4 regions of the Ferdinandcohnia jepli genome follow, and region 3 is predicted to be linked to each of the others. Evidence: riboswitches for the same ligand, from Rfam matches in the RefSeq annotation. Region 3 holds a riboswitch; each other region holds the start of a gene.
What was found. Region 3 has a riboswitch for S-adenosylmethionine ahead of AB3M96_RS07895 (methionine ABC transporter ATP-binding protein). Riboswitches for the same ligand answer to the same signal wherever they lie in the genome.
Positions count from the first base shown of each region.

Region 1: another riboswitch for S-adenosylmethionine. It lies ahead of mtnW (2,3-diketo-5-methylthiopentyl-1-phosphate enolase); the one in region 3 lies ahead of AB3M96_RS07895 (methionine ABC transporter ATP-binding protein).
Region 2: another riboswitch for S-adenosylmethionine. It lies ahead of metK (methionine adenosyltransferase); the one in region 3 lies ahead of AB3M96_RS07895 (methionine ABC transporter ATP-binding protein).
Region 4: another riboswitch for S-adenosylmethionine. It lies ahead of AB3M96_RS06585 (5-methyltetrahydropteroyltriglutamate--homocysteine S-methyltransferase); the one in region 3 lies ahead of AB3M96_RS07895 (methionine ABC transporter ATP-binding protein).

Region 1 is NZ_JBFOKR010000003.1:31,501-35,661, forward strand. Features, by position in the region: gene AB3M96_RS03705 (carbon-nitrogen family hydrolase) at 1-653, opposite strand, end outside; gene AB3M96_RS03710 (pyridoxal phosphate-dependent aminotransferase) at 687-1,859, shown strand; SAM riboswitch class I at 1,963-2,070, shown strand; gene mtnW (2,3-diketo-5-methylthiopentyl-1-phosphate enolase) at 2,150-3,385, shown strand; gene AB3M96_RS03720 (2-hydroxy-3-keto-5-methylthiopentenyl-1-phosphate phosphatase) at 3,388-4,044, shown strand; gene AB3M96_RS03725 (methylthioribulose 1-phosphate dehydratase) at 4,044-4,161, shown strand, end outside.
Region 2 is NZ_JBFOKR010000016.1:30,180-34,340, forward strand. Features, by position in the region: gene AB3M96_RS17290 (DUF2584 domain-containing protein) at 1-29, shown strand, start outside; gene pckA (phosphoenolpyruvate carboxykinase (ATP)) at 67-1,656, opposite strand; SAM riboswitch class I at 1,988-2,153, shown strand; gene metK (methionine adenosyltransferase) at 2,495-3,694, shown strand; gene AB3M96_RS17305 (gamma carbonic anhydrase) at 3,939-4,161, opposite strand, start outside.
Region 3 is NZ_JBFOKR010000006.1:98,285-102,445, forward strand. Features, by position in the region: gene AB3M96_RS07880 (putative bifunctional diguanylate cyclase/phosphodiesterase) at 1-538, shown strand, start outside; gene AB3M96_RS07885 (YncE family protein) at 664-1,578, opposite strand; gene AB3M96_RS07890 (hypothetical protein) at 1,696-1,989, opposite strand; SAM riboswitch class I at 2,225-2,330, shown strand; gene AB3M96_RS07895 (methionine ABC transporter ATP-binding protein) at 2,416-3,429, shown strand; gene AB3M96_RS07900 (methionine ABC transporter permease) at 3,419-4,090, shown strand; gene AB3M96_RS07905 (MetQ/NlpA family ABC transporter substrate-binding protein) at 4,112-4,161, shown strand, end outside.
Region 4 is NZ_JBFOKR010000005.1:80,695-84,855, forward strand. Features, by position in the region: gene AB3M96_RS06580 (phosphodiester glycosidase family protein) at 1-627, shown strand, start outside; gene AB3M96_RS06585 (5-methyltetrahydropteroyltriglutamate--homocysteine S-methyltransferase) at 870-1,973, opposite strand; SAM riboswitch class I at 2,095-2,196, opposite strand; gene AB3M96_RS06590 (sulfite exporter TauE/SafE family protein) at 2,379-3,185, shown strand; gene AB3M96_RS06595 (spore germination protein) at 3,395-4,161, shown strand, end outside.

The sequences.
Region 1 (4,161 bases), on a different contig from region 3:
ACAACATAACATTGATTTTCAATAGCCCGGCTTAGCAATAATGCTCTCCAATGCTCTAATCGTGGGAGCGGCCATTCGGCTACTACAAACAGAATTTCTGCTCCATCTGTAGTATGTGCACGAATCCATTCTGGAAACCTGATATCATAACAAATCAAGCCGGAAGCCTGGATATTTTCAAGTGTGAAGTGGCCTTTACTCGCCCCAGCTTGCAAATATAGGTGTTCATCCATCAGTTGAAATAGGTGGAGTTTACTATATTCTCCAATTAATTCGCCTTCTCTATTAACGACAAACATTGTATTCGTAACACCATCATCCGTTTTTTTAGCAACAGAGCCTGCAATAATATTTACTGAGTACGATGTTGCAAGATCTTTTATAAATGACTTTGTTTTATCACCATTTTCATCCGCAATTTCATCTAGTCTAGTAAGGTCATATCCAGTTGTCCATAGCTCTGGTAAAATAATGACATCAGGGGTATGTTGTTTCATAGTTTGTTCGATTTCTCTAGTAACATTGTTAAGGTTACTGACCGGATCTCCGAATACAATGTCCAGTTGAATACATGCAATTTTTAGATTCATAGTTGGGCCTCCTGGAAAAAATAATACTTTACAATTTGTTTTTAACAATATATGATTTGTCACTAGAATTTCAAGTATTTTTAAGAAGGTGAATCCATGAAAAATTTTCAACAGTCTGACATACTTAAGAACTTACCAAAACAGTTCTTTGCTTCTCTTGTAGGGAAGGTCAACAGGGTGGTGGCGGATGGCCATGATGTAATAAATTTAGGCCAGGGTAATCCTGATCAACCAACACCATCACATATTGTAAAAGCATTACAGAATTCTGCTGAAAATCCAAGTTATCATAAGTATCCTCCTTTCAGAGGACAACCTTTTTTGAAGGAAGCTGCCGCTAAATTTTATGAACGAGAATATGGAGTTACGTTAAATCCCGAGACAGAGGTTGCAATATTATTTGGGGGGAAAGCGGGCCTTGTTGAAATTCCACAATGCCTTTTAAACCCTGGAGATGTTGCGCTTGTTCCTGACCCGGGGTATCCAGATTACTGGTCTGGTGTTGAACTGGCCCGTGGCGTTATGGAGTATATGCCGTTAAAAGAAGATAATGCCTTTTTACCTGATTATTCGGAGCTTAATCCAGAGCAATTAGAAAAAGCCAAAGTTATGTTCTTAAATTACCCAAATAATCCCACAGGCGCAACTGCGACAAAGGAATTCTTTGAGGAGACTGTTGAATTTGCGAACAAACATGATATTTGTGTAGTTCATGATTTTGCATATGGAGCAATTGGTTTTGACGGGAAGAAGCCAGTTAGCTTTTTACAAGTAGAAGGTGCGAAAGAAATTGGAATTGAAATCTACACACTGTCTAAAACTTATAATATGGCTGGATGGCGAATAGGTTTTGCGGTTGGAAATCCAAGTGTGATTGAGGCGATCAATTTATTACAGGACCATTTGTATGTTAGCCTATTTAGTCCAGTACAGGAGGCAGCAGCTGCTGCTCTGCTTGAATCTCAAGATTGTGTAGATGAACTCGTAGCACTATATGAATCTAGAAGAAATACATTTATTCAATCATTACAAGAAATTGGCTGGGATGTTAAGGCACCAACAGGTTCGTTTTTTGCCTGGTTACCTGTACCAAAAGGGTATACATCTGCGACTTTTGCTGATCTTTTACTTGAAAAAGCACATGTTGCAGTTGCTCCTGGGATTGGTTTTGGCTCATACGGTGATGGATATGTACGTGTTGGTTTACTGACGGACGAGGCTCGATTAGTCGAGGCTGCAAATCGAATTAAAAAGCTCAACTTGTTCTGATTTTTTTCTTCCAAAAAATATTTGACAAGAAAAAGTATTCCTGTCATAATCCAAATTACATTCCGTTTCGTAATTTAAATTTTAAAAATTTATAGATTATATTTTCTTATCAAGAGCAGGTGGAGGGACTAGCCCTATGAAGCCCGGCAACCGACTTATGCGTATAAGCACGGTGCTAATTCTTGCAGCTTTATTAGCTGAGAGATAAGGAGATGTTACTAGTTAACCTCTTCTTATGAAGGGGTTTTTTGTTTATTTGACACTGATTTTTACAGAAATGAGGTATCAACATGAATGAAATTATTGCCAAATATTTAGTTCATGACTCTGGTAATTTAGAGAAAAAAGCAGAAGGTATCGCACTTGGATTAACAGTAGGTTCTTGGACTGATTTACCTCAGTTAGAACAAGAGCAGCTATTAAAACATAAGGGTAGAGTAGTTAGTATTGAACAATTCGATGAAGATCCAAATGCTAGTACATATTTAGGTAAAACAGTTAAGAAAGGCATCATTAAAATAGCCTACCCATCAATGAATTTTAGTCCTGATTTACCAGCTATTTTAACAACTGTCTTTGGAAAACTCAGTCTGGACGGAGAAATTAAACTACTAGACTTGGAGTTTTCAGAAGATATAAAGTCATTTTTTCCAGGTCCTAAATTTGGGCTAGAAGGAATTAGAGAAAAACTGGGAGTCTACGACAGACCTCTAGTAATGAGTATTTTTAAAGGTGTAATTGGCCGAGATATTGAATATCTAAAAGCGCAACTTCGTGAGCAAGCACTTGGTGGAGTCGATATCATTAAGGATGATGAAATATTATTTGATAATCCACTTACTCCATTCGAGGAAAGAATAACGGAGGGAAAAAAGGTTCTTGATGAAGTATATTCTGAAATTGGTCATCGTTCTCTTTATGCTGTAAACCTGACAGGTAAAACTTTTGGATTAAAAGAAAAAGCAAAGAAAGCGGTGGATCTAGGCGCTGATCTACTTTTGTTTAATGTCTTTGCATACGGACTTGATGTGTTGCAAAGTCTTGCAGAGGACCCGGAAATAACAGTCCCAATTATGGCACACCCAGCATTTAGTGGCGCGCTCACACCTTCAGAGTTTTATGGCGTTTCTAATCCGTTGCTACTTGGAAAACTTTTACGATATGCAGGAGCGGACCTTGTGTTATTTCCATCACCATATGGAAGTGTTGCGCTTGAAAGAGACCAGACATTAGAGATCGCTCATGAATTAACAAAAAGCGATGATCAGATGAAAACAGTATTTCCAGTACCTTCAGCTGGTATTCATCCAGGATTAGTACCATTGCTGCTTCGCGATTTTGGAATAAACAGTATTATAAATGCTGGTGGAGGAGTACATGGTCATCCAGATGGTGCGATTGGTGGCGGAAAAGCATTTCGAGCAGCAGTTGAAGCAGGATTAACCGGCACAACACTAGTTGAATATGCAACAAAAAGCCCTGAATTAAAAAAGGCAATCGAATTATGGGGATATAAAGAGGTATAGATATGAAAAAACCAATCCTATTTTGTGACTTTGACGGCACGATAACTAATACAGATAACATTATAGCAATCATGAAAAAGTTTGCGCCACCAGAATGGGTAGGAATTAAGGATCAAATTCTTTCACAGGAAATTCCTATTCAAGTTGGGGTAAGTCAATTGTTCTCATTATTACCTTCTGACTGGAAAGAAGAAATAACAGACTATATTACACAACACGCTGTTATTCGAGAAGGATTTAAGGAGTTTGTAGAGTTCACTCAGAAGCAAGGTATTCAGCTTTATGTGGTAAGTGGAGGAATCGATTTCTTTGTTGAGCCACTCTTAGAAGGACTCGTACCGTTAGAAAATATCTACTGTAATAAATCTGACTTTAGTGGCGAGAGAATCAGAATTCTATGGCCATATACATGTGATACTGAATGTTCAAATCAATGTGGCTGCTGTAAACCGACTCTGATTCGTAGCCTTGCAGGTTCAGACGACTATAAAATTGTAATTGGGGATTCGATAACTGATCTTCAAGCTGCGAAGCTTGCAGATAAAGTTATTGCTAGAGATTTCTTAGTTGAAAAATGCACCGAGTTAGGTCTTAAATATGCTCCTTTCGAAACTTTTTTTGATGTAATTAATGTCTTGGAAAAAGTGGAGGTGAGGTAATGAGACTTTATATTAAACAATGGGATGAACTAGCAGATATTAAGGACGAACTAGCAAAACGTGATTGGTTTATGGGAACAAGTGGTAATCTTGCAATTAAAGTATCTGATAATCCAG
Region 2 (4,161 bases), on a different contig from region 3:
AACTGCAATCCCTGAATTCTATAAATTAAAAACCTCGAGAGGGAAACTCTCGAGGTTTTATCCTGCTTATATTCTTGGACCACCTAATAATTCAATTTCCTTAGGAACATTAGAGAATTTTTTAAAGTTCTCTTTAAATTTAAGTGCAAGTTCCTTTGCTTTCACATAATATGCACTTTGATCGGCCCATGTTTTAGAAGGTTGTAAAACATCATCTGGAACTCCAGCAATATGAATTGGAATTTCTAAACCAAATATATCATTTTTTACCGTTTCGACGTTGTTCAATTCGCCTTCTAAAGCAGCTTGCACCATTGCACGTGTGTAGCTTAACTTCATACGGTTTCCAACACCGTATTCTCCACCAGTCCAACCGGTATTTACAAGGAATACTTGCACATTGTGTTCATCAATTTTTTTACCAAGCATCTCAGCATATACAGTTGCAGGAAGTGGTAGGAATGGTGAACCAAAACATGTTGAAAAAGTTGCTTGAGGAGATGTTACTCCACGCTCTGTTCCAGCGAGTTTACTTGTATAACCACTTAAGAAATGGTACATTGCTTGTTCTTTTGTTAATTTGCTAATCGGTGGTAATACTCCAAAAGCATCAGCAGTTAAAAATACAATTGTGTTCGGGTGACCAGCAATACTAGGAACAACAATATTGTCGATATTCTCAATTTGGTATGCTGCTCTTGTATTTTCAGTAAGTGAGCCATCATCATAATCAGCAATTCTGGATTCCTCATCAACAACCACATTTTCAAGGACCGATCCAAAACGAATTGCATCAAAAATCTGTGGTTCTTTCTCCCGTGATAAATTGATACATTTCGCGTAGCAACCACCCTCGATATTAAAGACACCTGAGTTAGACCAACCGTGTTCATCATCGCCGATCAATCGACGCTTAGGGTCAGCTGATAGAGTTGTTTTTCCAGTGCCTGATAGGCCGAAAAATAAGGCTACATCCCCTTCTTGGCCAACATTCGCCGAGCAGTGCATAGATAAAATATTAGCTTCAGGCAGAACAAAGTTCATTACTGAAAAAATTGATTTTTTAATTTCTCCAGCATATTCTGTACCACCAATTAAAACAGTGCGTTTTTCAAATGAGATAATGATGAATGTCTCAGAATGAGTACCATCAACAGCAGGGTCAGCTTTAAAATTAGGAGCATTTATTACAGTAAATTCCGGCTTGTGATTCTCTAAATCCTCCTCAGTAGGGCGAATGAAAAGTTGCTGAGCAAATAAATTATGCCAAGCAAATTCATTAATGACTTGAATTGGCATACGTACCTTTTTGTCAGCACCTGCATATCCATTGAATACAAAGACTTCGTTTTGCTCTTTTAGATAGGTAAGTACTTTTGTGTAAAGTTTTTCAAAGGTTGCTTCAGAAATAGGTTGATTGACTTTTCCCCAGTCAATTTTATCTTTTGTAGAAGCTTCTTCTACAATATATTTATCTTCTGGTGATCTACCTGTATATTTTCCTGTAGTCGCACGTACAGCACCAGTCGAAGTAAGAATTCCCTCTTTTCTAGCTAGTACTTTTTCGACTAATACCGAGACAGAGAGATCATGAAGTACGTTATTTCCATTCACTAATTCCATTAGCTGCTCACTTGAAACTTCAACTGAATTCATGAAAAAAACCATCCTTTATCTAAATATTATTATCATTCGAATTATAATTAGTATAACACATTAATTCAATTAGTCTATACTATTTAACGTATTTTACGTAACTTATCTCCAAAGTGTACCAACCAATTTAAAAAACTATGATTTCATGCACTTTATGTAAAGATAAAAAAAGTAAGCGCTTTAAAATTATAGGTAAAAATAGTAATTTAAACAAGAATAAAAGCTAGATTTTTATTTTAAAAGTACTGATCATATTTTTTGTTTTTATTTTCCGTAATATTGTTGACAGTAAAAGGTTTACTACGTTATGATATGTCATTGAACGGATACTCTCTTATCCCGAGCTGGCGGAGGGACAGGCCCAATGAAACCCGGCAACCATCACTATGTATACATATAGAAGTAAATTTATGTTTATTCTATACATATAACTTCTTGGTTTTTTAAATAGTGATAAGGTGCTAACCTGAGCAAGGCATGACCTTGATCGATAAGAGTGAAAGGCGAGAATGACAAATTTACCTTTCCTCATTAGCAGGGAAGGTTTTTTATTTCTTGATATCAGGGGCAACTTTTAGAATATCTATCTGTTTGCTTAACTCATACGATGTTACATTCACATATACAATCTTGAAAGTAAATTCAAATTTAATTAGAGAAAAGTTTGTGTTTGTAATCACTTTTCGTGCACGTTAGGTCAGCCGCAAAGTGTTTTACTGTACGTGAATACAGGATAAAAAATCAAAATGTAACAATACTAAGGGAATGAGTACCGTATCAAAAAGAAAGTCAGAAATTGAGTACACTCGATGTTCTGAATGTAAAAGGAGGAAGCGTTGTGACAACTAGACGCCGATTATTTACTTCTGAGTCTGTTACAGAGGGTCATCCAGATAAAATTTGTGACCAAATTTCAGATTCTATCTTGGACGCTATTTTAGCTAGTGATGCTAATGCACGCGTAGCTTGTGAAACTTCTGTAACTACTGGATTAGTTCTTGTAGCAGGAGAAATTACAACTTCTACATATGTAGATATCCCTAAAATTGTACGTGAAACTGTAAGAGAGATTGGATATACTCGTGCAAAGTATGGATTTGATGCTGAGACTTGTGCAGTTTTAACTTCCATTGATGAGCAATCACCAGATATCGCTATGGGTGTAGATCAAGCGTTAGAAGCTCGTGAAGGTCAAATGACTGATGAGCAAATTGATGCAATTGGTGCGGGAGACCAAGGTTTGATGTTTGGTTTTGCTTGTAATGAAACAAAAGAACTAATGCCTTTACCAATTTCTTTAGCTCATAAGCTTGCTCGTCGTTTAACTGAAGTTCGTAAAGAAGAGATTCTTCCATATTTACGTCCAGACGGTAAAACTCAGGTTACTGTTGAGTATGATGAAAATAACAACCCAGTTAGAATTGATACCATTGTTATTTCTACTCAACATCATCCTGAAATTACACTGGAGCAAATTCAGCGTAATCTTAAGGAGCATGTTATTAATCCAGTTGTTCCAAAAGAGCTTATTGATGAAAATACAAAGTACTTTATCAACCCAACAGGACGTTTTGTAATCGGTGGACCACAAGGGGATGCAGGGCTAACAGGACGTAAAATTATCGTTGATACGTATGGTGGTTATGCACGCCATGGTGGTGGAGCATTCTCGGGCAAGGATCCTACAAAAGTAGACCGCTCGGCTGCATATGCTGCACGCTACGTTGCAAAAAATATTGTAGCTGCAGGACTTGCTGATAAGTGTGAAGTCCAATTAGCATACGCGATTGGAGTGGCTCAACCAGTTTCTATCTCAGTTGATACATTCGGAACTGGAACTGTTTCTGAAGATGTACTAGTTGATTTAGTACGTGGAAACTTCGACCTTCGTCCAGCAGGGATTATTAAGATGTTAGATCTTCGCCGACCAATCTATAAGCGGACAGCTGCATATGGTCATTTTGGAAGAAGTGACGTAGATTTACCTTGGGAGCGTACAGACAAAGCTGAAGCTCTAAAACAACAAGCTTCTAATTAAGAATTGAAGAGCTCGCCTAGTGGCGAGCTTTTGTTAAATAATAAAGTATAAAAATTTTAACCGAGTTTTCGGTGTTTAGCTCCAGCGCCTAGCCCCTCGAGGTCGCTTCACCCCTCCTGTGGCGGCAACACTAAGGAATGCTTCCTGAGGTTAATCCACGCAGGAAAAAAGCTTTGCTTTTTTTCGAGCCTCCTCGTCAGGGTTCCAGCGCTTGTCGGGGCTGACCAAGGCGCTTGCGCTTTTCTTATTTTTGCAAACTCTTATAAAACTGTCCTTTTTCAACATATTCTCTACGTATTCGGGCCATATCCTTTTTGTCATCATCATTTAACTCTCTAATGACCTTAGCGGGACGACCAAATGCAAGTGTATTAGGAGGAATCTTCTTTCCTTGTGGCACAAGACTACCTGCTCCAATAAACGCACCTTCACCAATTTCAGCGCCATCAAGAATGATAGAGCCCATG
Region 3 (4,161 bases):
GGATGAAGGGATTTTATCAGTGCCTATTTCGGTTAATATATCAGCCACACACTTTCAACAAGAGTATTTGGTAACCATGGTAAAGAATGCATTAGATATTTCAGGGTTGGAACCACAGTTTTTAAAACTCGAAATAACAGAAAGTGTATTTATTAAAGAACCGCAACATGTTGCAATTGTCATCAAAGAGCTAAAAAAACTAGGTGTACAGATCTCAATTGATGACTTTGGAAAAGGATATTCATCCCTTTATCAATTACTAAAACTACCAATTGATGAAATTAAAATTGATAGACAGTTTATTCAAAATATAGACGAAAACGAAAAGCAAGAACTACTAGTTAAATCCATTTTTGATATAGCTCACGGACTACGATTAAATGTAGTAGCGGAAGGGGTGGAAACCGAAGAGGAAAGTCATTTACTAGTTAAAATGGGCTGTGATGAAATACAGGGGTATTTATATAGTCCACCACTAGGTAAAGATGAGTTTGTGGCTTTTCTTGTGAGGGAATCAAAAGGAATTGAATTATGTTGAAGATAAAAAAGCCCAGTTGTGGGCTTTTTTAGCAGATAGGAAAGCATAAAATTCTTTCCTATCTGCATAACTACGGCTCTGCTGTCGCCTAAAGTCTCAGCAATCGCCGAGTTTTCTAACTTTTTTTATCGGTTTAAGAATGCAATACCATCTGGATGTATCCCTACATCAATTCGACCTTCTTCTTTTAATGTGCTCATATTTATAATTGAAATATCATTTGTTTTGTTGTTTGCAACGTATGCATATGTACCTTGTTCATTAAATACGATACCGCCAGCCCATCTACCAACAGGGATTCGTTTTATCTCCCAAGGACGGACTTGTTCATTCACCTTATGTTCTACTTGAATGACAGAAACATCACTCGAATCACGGTTGGCAATTAACGCGTACTTTCCGTCTGGAGAAAATACTAGCCGAACTGGTATGCTGCCGACCCTACGCTTATGTAATACTTCATATGTTTTTGTATCAAGAACAAATAATGTGTTGTCATCTTGATTTGCAACGTAAAGATGGTTTCCATCAGGATGCACAGCAACACCTTCAGGACCTGGTCCAACAGGAATATGGTTTATAATTTCTTCTTTTTGTACATCGATAACGGTAATATTATGGCTGCCGATATTTGGGACATAACACGTATTACCATCTGGTGAAAAAGAAACCATATGCGAATACTTTTGATAAGTAGGTAGTATTTTCTCAATCTCATCCGTTTCTGTGTTAATAATAAATACTTTCTCACTATACGTAGAAGCTAGGTATAGCTTTTTGCCATCCTTCGTTAGCCCTAAACCGTGAGGGAAATTGAAATCGGGATGCTCAAGTCGCTTTGTAATTTCAAATGTTTCATTGTCGATAATATCAAGCTTATTCCCTAATGAACATGCAACATAGGTCTTTTTCTTATCTAGTGAAACAATAACCTCATGTGGATTATGACTTGTTTCAATTGTTTTAATTACCTCGCTTGTTTCTAAATCAACTATAGAGATTGTATCTTCATCTTTGTTTAGTACAATTAGATGCTCCATTATTTGTTCCCCCTTATACGAATATAAATGGATTTTAACACAAGTATTTCGGATGTAGAAATAAATTGTGAAATAAAAAGAGACTCTTCAAGTAGAGAGTCTCCCAATTATGTAATGCTATTGAGTAATGCTAATGTCTCCGTCTTCGCTAATTTCAACAGTTGAATAGCTTTCAAACGTTTTCATGTTTGTGATTTCATGTTCACCAGGCTTTGCAAAGCTTTCCATGTATTGTTGGTAAACTTCTGGGTCTTTTACAATATGATAGAAAAACACCTTTTTACCATCTACTTCATCATGAGTTCGCAAAAGAAATTTGTCTTGGTATTCACTTTTAAACCATTCTCTAGCTTCTTCATGACTATTAAAATCAGGCATCTTTTCATAGATCATAGTTGGATCAATATTCATATGATAGCCTCCTTTTCATACTTACCCATAGCATACCCGAATATTCTTCAAAACATCCAATTAAATAAGAGTACGAAGGTAGGTAAGTATACAATTAAAAATTTTACAAAAAATTTTTTAGGTTGAAATAGAGCCATTGTAAGCGTTTAACAACACCTGTTTAGGATTTACTAGTGATTGACAAAAAAACGATACCTTTGTAGTATCATAACTAAGTTAATTACATATTCAATCAAACTTATCCAGAGCGACCGAGGGACTAGGCCCTACGACGTCCGGCAACCCCCATTTTGGGAAGGTGCCAATTCCTGCAGAATGACATTCATTCTGAAAGATAAGTCGAGATAATTTGTTACGTATTTCGATGTCCCTTTCAGTATGAAAGGGGCATTTTTGCATTTTACATGAGTAAAGAGAGGTAATTCTATGATCGAAATTCGTAATCTTTCTAAAATATATCATACGAAAAATGGGAATGTCACAGGTGTAAATGATGTTTCTCTAACAATAAATGAAGGGGAAATATTCGGGATTGTTGGATATTCAGGTGCTGGTAAGAGTTCATTACTACGTTGTATTAACCTACTTGAGAGACCTTCAACAGGGAGTATAAAGGTAGATGGAATCTACCTTACATCTCTTAAGAGTGATAAACTTCGTGAAGCACGTTTAAAAATTGGGATGATCTTTCAACACTTTTATTTGATTAGTCAAAAGACAGTCTTTGAAAATATCGCTTTTGCATTAAAAGCTGCTAATCTACCAAAAAATCAAGTGCAGAAACGTGTTGAAGAGCTACTTGAAATGGTGGGTCTTTCTGACAAAAAAGATGTATACCCATCGCAGCTTAGTGGGGGGCAGAAACAAAGAGTAGGTATTGCACGAGCATTAGCAAATGATCCAAAGGTTTTATTATGTGATGAAGCAACTTCTGCATTGGATCCTACTACTACGAAGTCTATCTTAACTTTATTAAAAAAGATAAACAAAGAGCTTAACATCACAATCGTGCTTATTACTCATGAAATGAATGTTGTGAAGGAAATCTGCAACCGGATGGCAATTATGCAGGAGGGTAGGGTTGTCGAAGAAGGATTTGTATATGACGTTTTTGCTAACCCTGCTGCAGATCTGACAAAAGAGTTTATTGAAAGTGTTGTAAACTTTGATATCCCGGAAGTAATAACAGATGCATGTGAAGGCCCAATCGTAAAGGTGACCTTTCGAGGCAAGGTTGCAGGAGAAGGTGTTATTTCGGATATGCTACAAACCTTTAAAGTGAGAGGTAATTTCCTTCACGGATCAATTGAGTATATTCAAGAGCTTCCATTAGGCATTTTTATCATGGAATTGAAAGGGAAGGAAGAGGAGATACAGTCTGCACTAAAATACATAGAAGAACGTGCAGCCCAAGTGGAGGTGTTACATAATGGGGTTTGATTTTACTCATCTCGTCGAACTGCTTCCAGACATTAATACAGCGTTCTTCCAAACCATTTATATGGTTACAATCTCTTTACTAGTATCAATCGTTATTGGTCTTCCAGTAGGAGTCCTATTATACGTTACTGATAAAGGATTATTTTTAGAGAACCGTTTTGTACAAAATGTGTTGGGTTTCGTTGTAAATTTAATTCGTTCCATTCCGTTTATTATTCTATTGGTTTTTCTAATCCCGTTAACAGATTTAATAGCGGGAACAACAATCGGGCCAAAAGCGGCAAGTGTTTCGCTTTCGGTTGCTGCCATTCCATTCTTCGCTCGAATTGTAGAAACTTCAATGCGGGAGATTGATAGAGGGGTTATCGAAGCGGCGATTGCTGCGGGAGCAACACCATGGATGATCATAAAAGATGTGTTACTTTTGGAATCCCGTTCAGGAATTATTTCAGGGGTTACACTAACGTTAATCAGTCTAATCGGTTTTTCGGCAATGGCAGGAACCGTTGGTGGCGGTGGAATAGGGGATTTAGCAATCCGCTATGGATATTACCGGTACGACGATACGATTATGATCGCAACAGTTGTCATTTTAATTATTTTAGTTCAGTTAATCCAACTATTAGGTGACTATATCGCCAAAGTTGTAGATAAAAGATAAAGTAAAAAGGAGAAATGAATAATGAAAAAGTGGGTTTTAAGTGTTTTATTAGTATTAGTAGTGGGTGTTAT
Region 4 (4,161 bases), on a different contig from region 3:
CAGCTTAGTGACCGAAAAGAATCGAATCTTCTTGAACAATTTTTAACAGAGTTCCGTCAAGACTCAGGTGGTAAGGGAGCGCTATTCGTAGGCGGACATGCACATACTGTTAGTGTTGACCGTGTCGAAGGTGTTCCATATATGGTCGTTGGTCCATCTGGAAAAGCACCATACGGCTCATCAGATGCGGGTGGTTTTTATGAGTGGACTATGTTTGGAGTTGACCCAACTCCGATACCTGATAAAGCAAAGGGACCAGAGCAATCAAATGGTAACGTATCAGGTTCGGACTGGATTCAAGCTGAGGTTAATCCATTATTACTATCAATTACTCTCCAAGCACCTGTAAGTGTAAAAGTAGGAGAAACTGTAAAAATTGAGGCGACTGGCCATCAAAAAGACAATCTAAACTTCCCGCTTCGCTATCCAGCAACTGTTCAATGGGAAGGTAGTAACAATGTCTTTATCGGTAAGGGAGAGGAACTAGCCCGTGCAGAATCATCCGGTAAATATGATGCACTCTTTAACCAGCAAACACTTGAGCTAAAAGCCTTAAATGCTGGAGAAATTAGCTTGAAGGTTGAAGCAAATAGAATGACTGAGGAACTTAGTATTGTAGTTCAGTAGTGAGACAAGGGTTCTTTGTTCCAAACTGCTGGGACTGAGGGACAGGTCGTTGTCCAAACTTGGGTTAGACTGGTTTACTGTGCCTAGTACTAAACACGTAATATGTTTATTTAGGTGTAAGAGTAAATAATGCGTTGTGTGAAAGGACAATTGTATACTCCTATTCATAATAGTATAAAAGCGAACATCTTATATGAAGGTGTTCGCTTTTACTATGGTTTTGGGATAGTCCCTGCGTCCCATTATCCCCAAATTTCTTTAGAGATATCTACGATATATTTCAATTTTGCCCATTGTTCTTCCTCGGTTAAGATATTACCGTGGTGAGTGGAAGCGAAACCGCATTGTGGGCTGATACATAATTGCTCAAGTGGTACATATTTTGTTGCTTCTTCTACACGAGCTTTAATGTTTTCCCTGTTTTCTAAAGTACCATGCTTTGAAGTGAATACTCCAAGTACGACTTGTGGTCCCCCATTTGGAATATATTCTAATGGTCCGAAGTCTCCAGAACGGTCATCATCATATTCTAAGAAAAACCCAGTTACTTTTTCTTTAGCAAAAAGGGTAGGCGCAATTTTCGCATAACTACCTTCAAAAGCCCATTTAGATCTGTAGTTACCACGGCATAGGTGAGTAGTGACAACTAAATCCTCTGGCTTATCTTCCAATACACCATTAACAACACGTAAAGCTAGGTCAATTAATTCTTCACGTGAATAGCCACTATCATTAAAAGGAATTTCTGGTGCATTCAGACCAGCTATGTAAACATCATCTAGCTGTAAATAACGGCATCCTGCATCATAAAAAGCTTTAATTGCATCACGGTAGGTTTGGATGATATCTTTTGTATATTCTTCAATGTCAGGATAGATTTCTAAATTACGGATACCAGCGTTAAATAATTGGTTAGGACTTGGAATCGTTTGTTTAGCAACAGCTCGGTCTCCAACAATTTCTTTAAATTCAATAAAGTCTTTAACATGTGGGTGGTCCGGGTTAAACGAGATTTTTCCAACAACACGCACATCGTAACGCTCAGTTTCCTCACCTTTAAATGCAAAACCACTTTCAGGAACATAGCCCTCAACACCATTTAAATGCTCTAGGAAATCAGTATGCCAAAAACGGCGACGGAACTCCCCATCAGTAACAGCTTGTAATCCTACCTCTATTTGCTTATCAACAATTTTCTTAATTTCTTCTGTTTCAATTCCGTGTAATTCTTGTGCAGTAATATCGCCTGCCTGGAATGCCTTTCTTGCCTGATGAATCCTCTCTGGCCGTAATAAACTACCTACATGATCTGCTCTAAACGGTGCCTTAACTAATGTCTTTGTCAATTGAATCTCTCCCTTTTATTGATTTGGGACAAGGGGACAGGTCACTGTCCTAATGTCCAAACATAAAAAACCTCTCTTCAAAAATAAGAAGAGAGGGTAATAGATAAGTAGAATCCTGCTCTTCTTATCTTCTAGCATTACGCTACTGGAGTTGGCACAGTACTATTTAAAGTCCGCTGCCGAGGTATCATAGGGCCAGTCCCTCCACCTCTCTTGATAAGAAAGAAAACGAAATATTAAATTTATAGACTTTACTTTACATTTTACAAATTGAAATGTCAACTGTGAAATGAAAAACTACCAAATCTATCTTTTGTAATTAGACTATTCCTGTATAATTGAAAGATACATAGAAAATGGGACAAGGGACCTGTCCTCTGTGCCAGCATAAGGGAGCGTACAAAATTGGTTTATATACTTCTTTTATTAATTGGGTTTGTGGGAGGTACGATTGGTAGTCTTGCCGGTTTAGGTGGGGGAGTAGTTATTGTTCCTTCTTTATTGTTCTTAGGAGGTAGTCTTGCGCTTATTCCCTCAATAAGCCCACAAACTGCTGTTGGTACGTCTGTACTAATTATTGTTTTTACTGGCTTATCTTCGACGTTAGCCTACTTAAAACAAAAGAAAGTAGACTATGTAAGTGGATTGATATTTTTTATTGGAAGCGGACCAGGAGCTATAGTTGGCGCTTATTTAAATGATAAATTAGAGCTTACATTCTTTTATACCTTGTTCGGAATATTAATGGTATTTATTTCGTTCGTATTGGCCATTTCAAACAAGCTAAAACCTATCCAGTTCTCTAAGGGGCTTGAAAGAACCTATATAGATAATGAAGGGAAGGAAACGACTTATCGAGTTTATATACCTCTGGGTATCGCATTTGCTTTTGTGGTTGGTGCATTGTCTGGCCTATTCGGAATAGGTGGGGGAGCACTAATGGTGCCTCTCATGTTACTAGTTTTTCGTTTTCCACCATCTGTAGCTGTTGCAACCTCTATGTTACTAGTGTTTCTATCTGCAATTACAGGATCAATCGCACATATCCAACAAGGAAATGTCGAATGGCTATACGCTCTTGCTCTCATACCTGGCGCATGGTTCGGAGCAAAATTTGGTGCAATTCTTAACAAATCATTAAATGAGAAAACAATTGTACTTGTCTTTAGAATTTTTATATTAGTTATTGGAATTAGACTGATTCTTTCTTAACTAGACTAACTTTCTCTTTGGTTTTGGGACAATGTACCTGTCCCTCTGTCCCAGACGGGAACCATGTCACAAAAAGCCGCTTACACTTGAAATGAGAATTTCGAGTGTGAGTGGCTTTTTGTTTTTACTCATTTTTCCTGCGAAAGAATAAAATACCGTTTTTATAGGAAAATAATAAAAAAATCTATATCTTTGAATGAGGTAGCGCGATGTCATGGTCAACGATTAGAAGGAGTAAACGAAATAGTTCTCAAAAAAAGCCGGAAGAAGCTATCCCAATTCCTCATAAGTTGGTTGAGGACATGGAGAAGAAGAAGATTGGCAAGAGTCTTGATGAAATTATTGAGTTACTCCAAGATTTATTAGGGAAAAATGTTGACTTTTTTTATCGGCACTTCCAATTGTATGGAAAGTTTCGTGCTGTCATTGTATATTTTTCCAGCCTAGTTGATAAAAAGGCAATTAACAATGAAGTTATGAAGCCGTTAATGTATATCCCAATTTATACTGATATCTCTACTATCACATTAGAAAACCTGGAGGATTTTATTTTTAATGAATCCATATTTCATAGTGAGGCGAAGGGTGAATGTAATATTGAAAAAATCATACAAGCGTTATTACGAGGAGAAACGCTTGTTTTTATTGATGGATTAGATACTGCTATAAAATTTGGTGTAAAAAATATCGAAAAACGTTCGATTTCTCAACCTGAAACAGAGCAGGTTATTCTAGGGCCGAGGGAAGGTTTTATTGAATCTCTTCAGACTAATTTGGCATTGCTGCGAAATCGGTTGAAAACAGCTGATTTCCGTATAGAAACATTAGAAATTGGGCGCTTATCTAAATCAACTGTTGCAGTTTGTTATCTAGAAGGAATTGCCACGAATGACCTAGTTAATGAGGTTAAAGATCGGCTAGGTAAAATTGATATAGATGCGATATTAGATGTGGGATATATCGAGCAATTTATTGA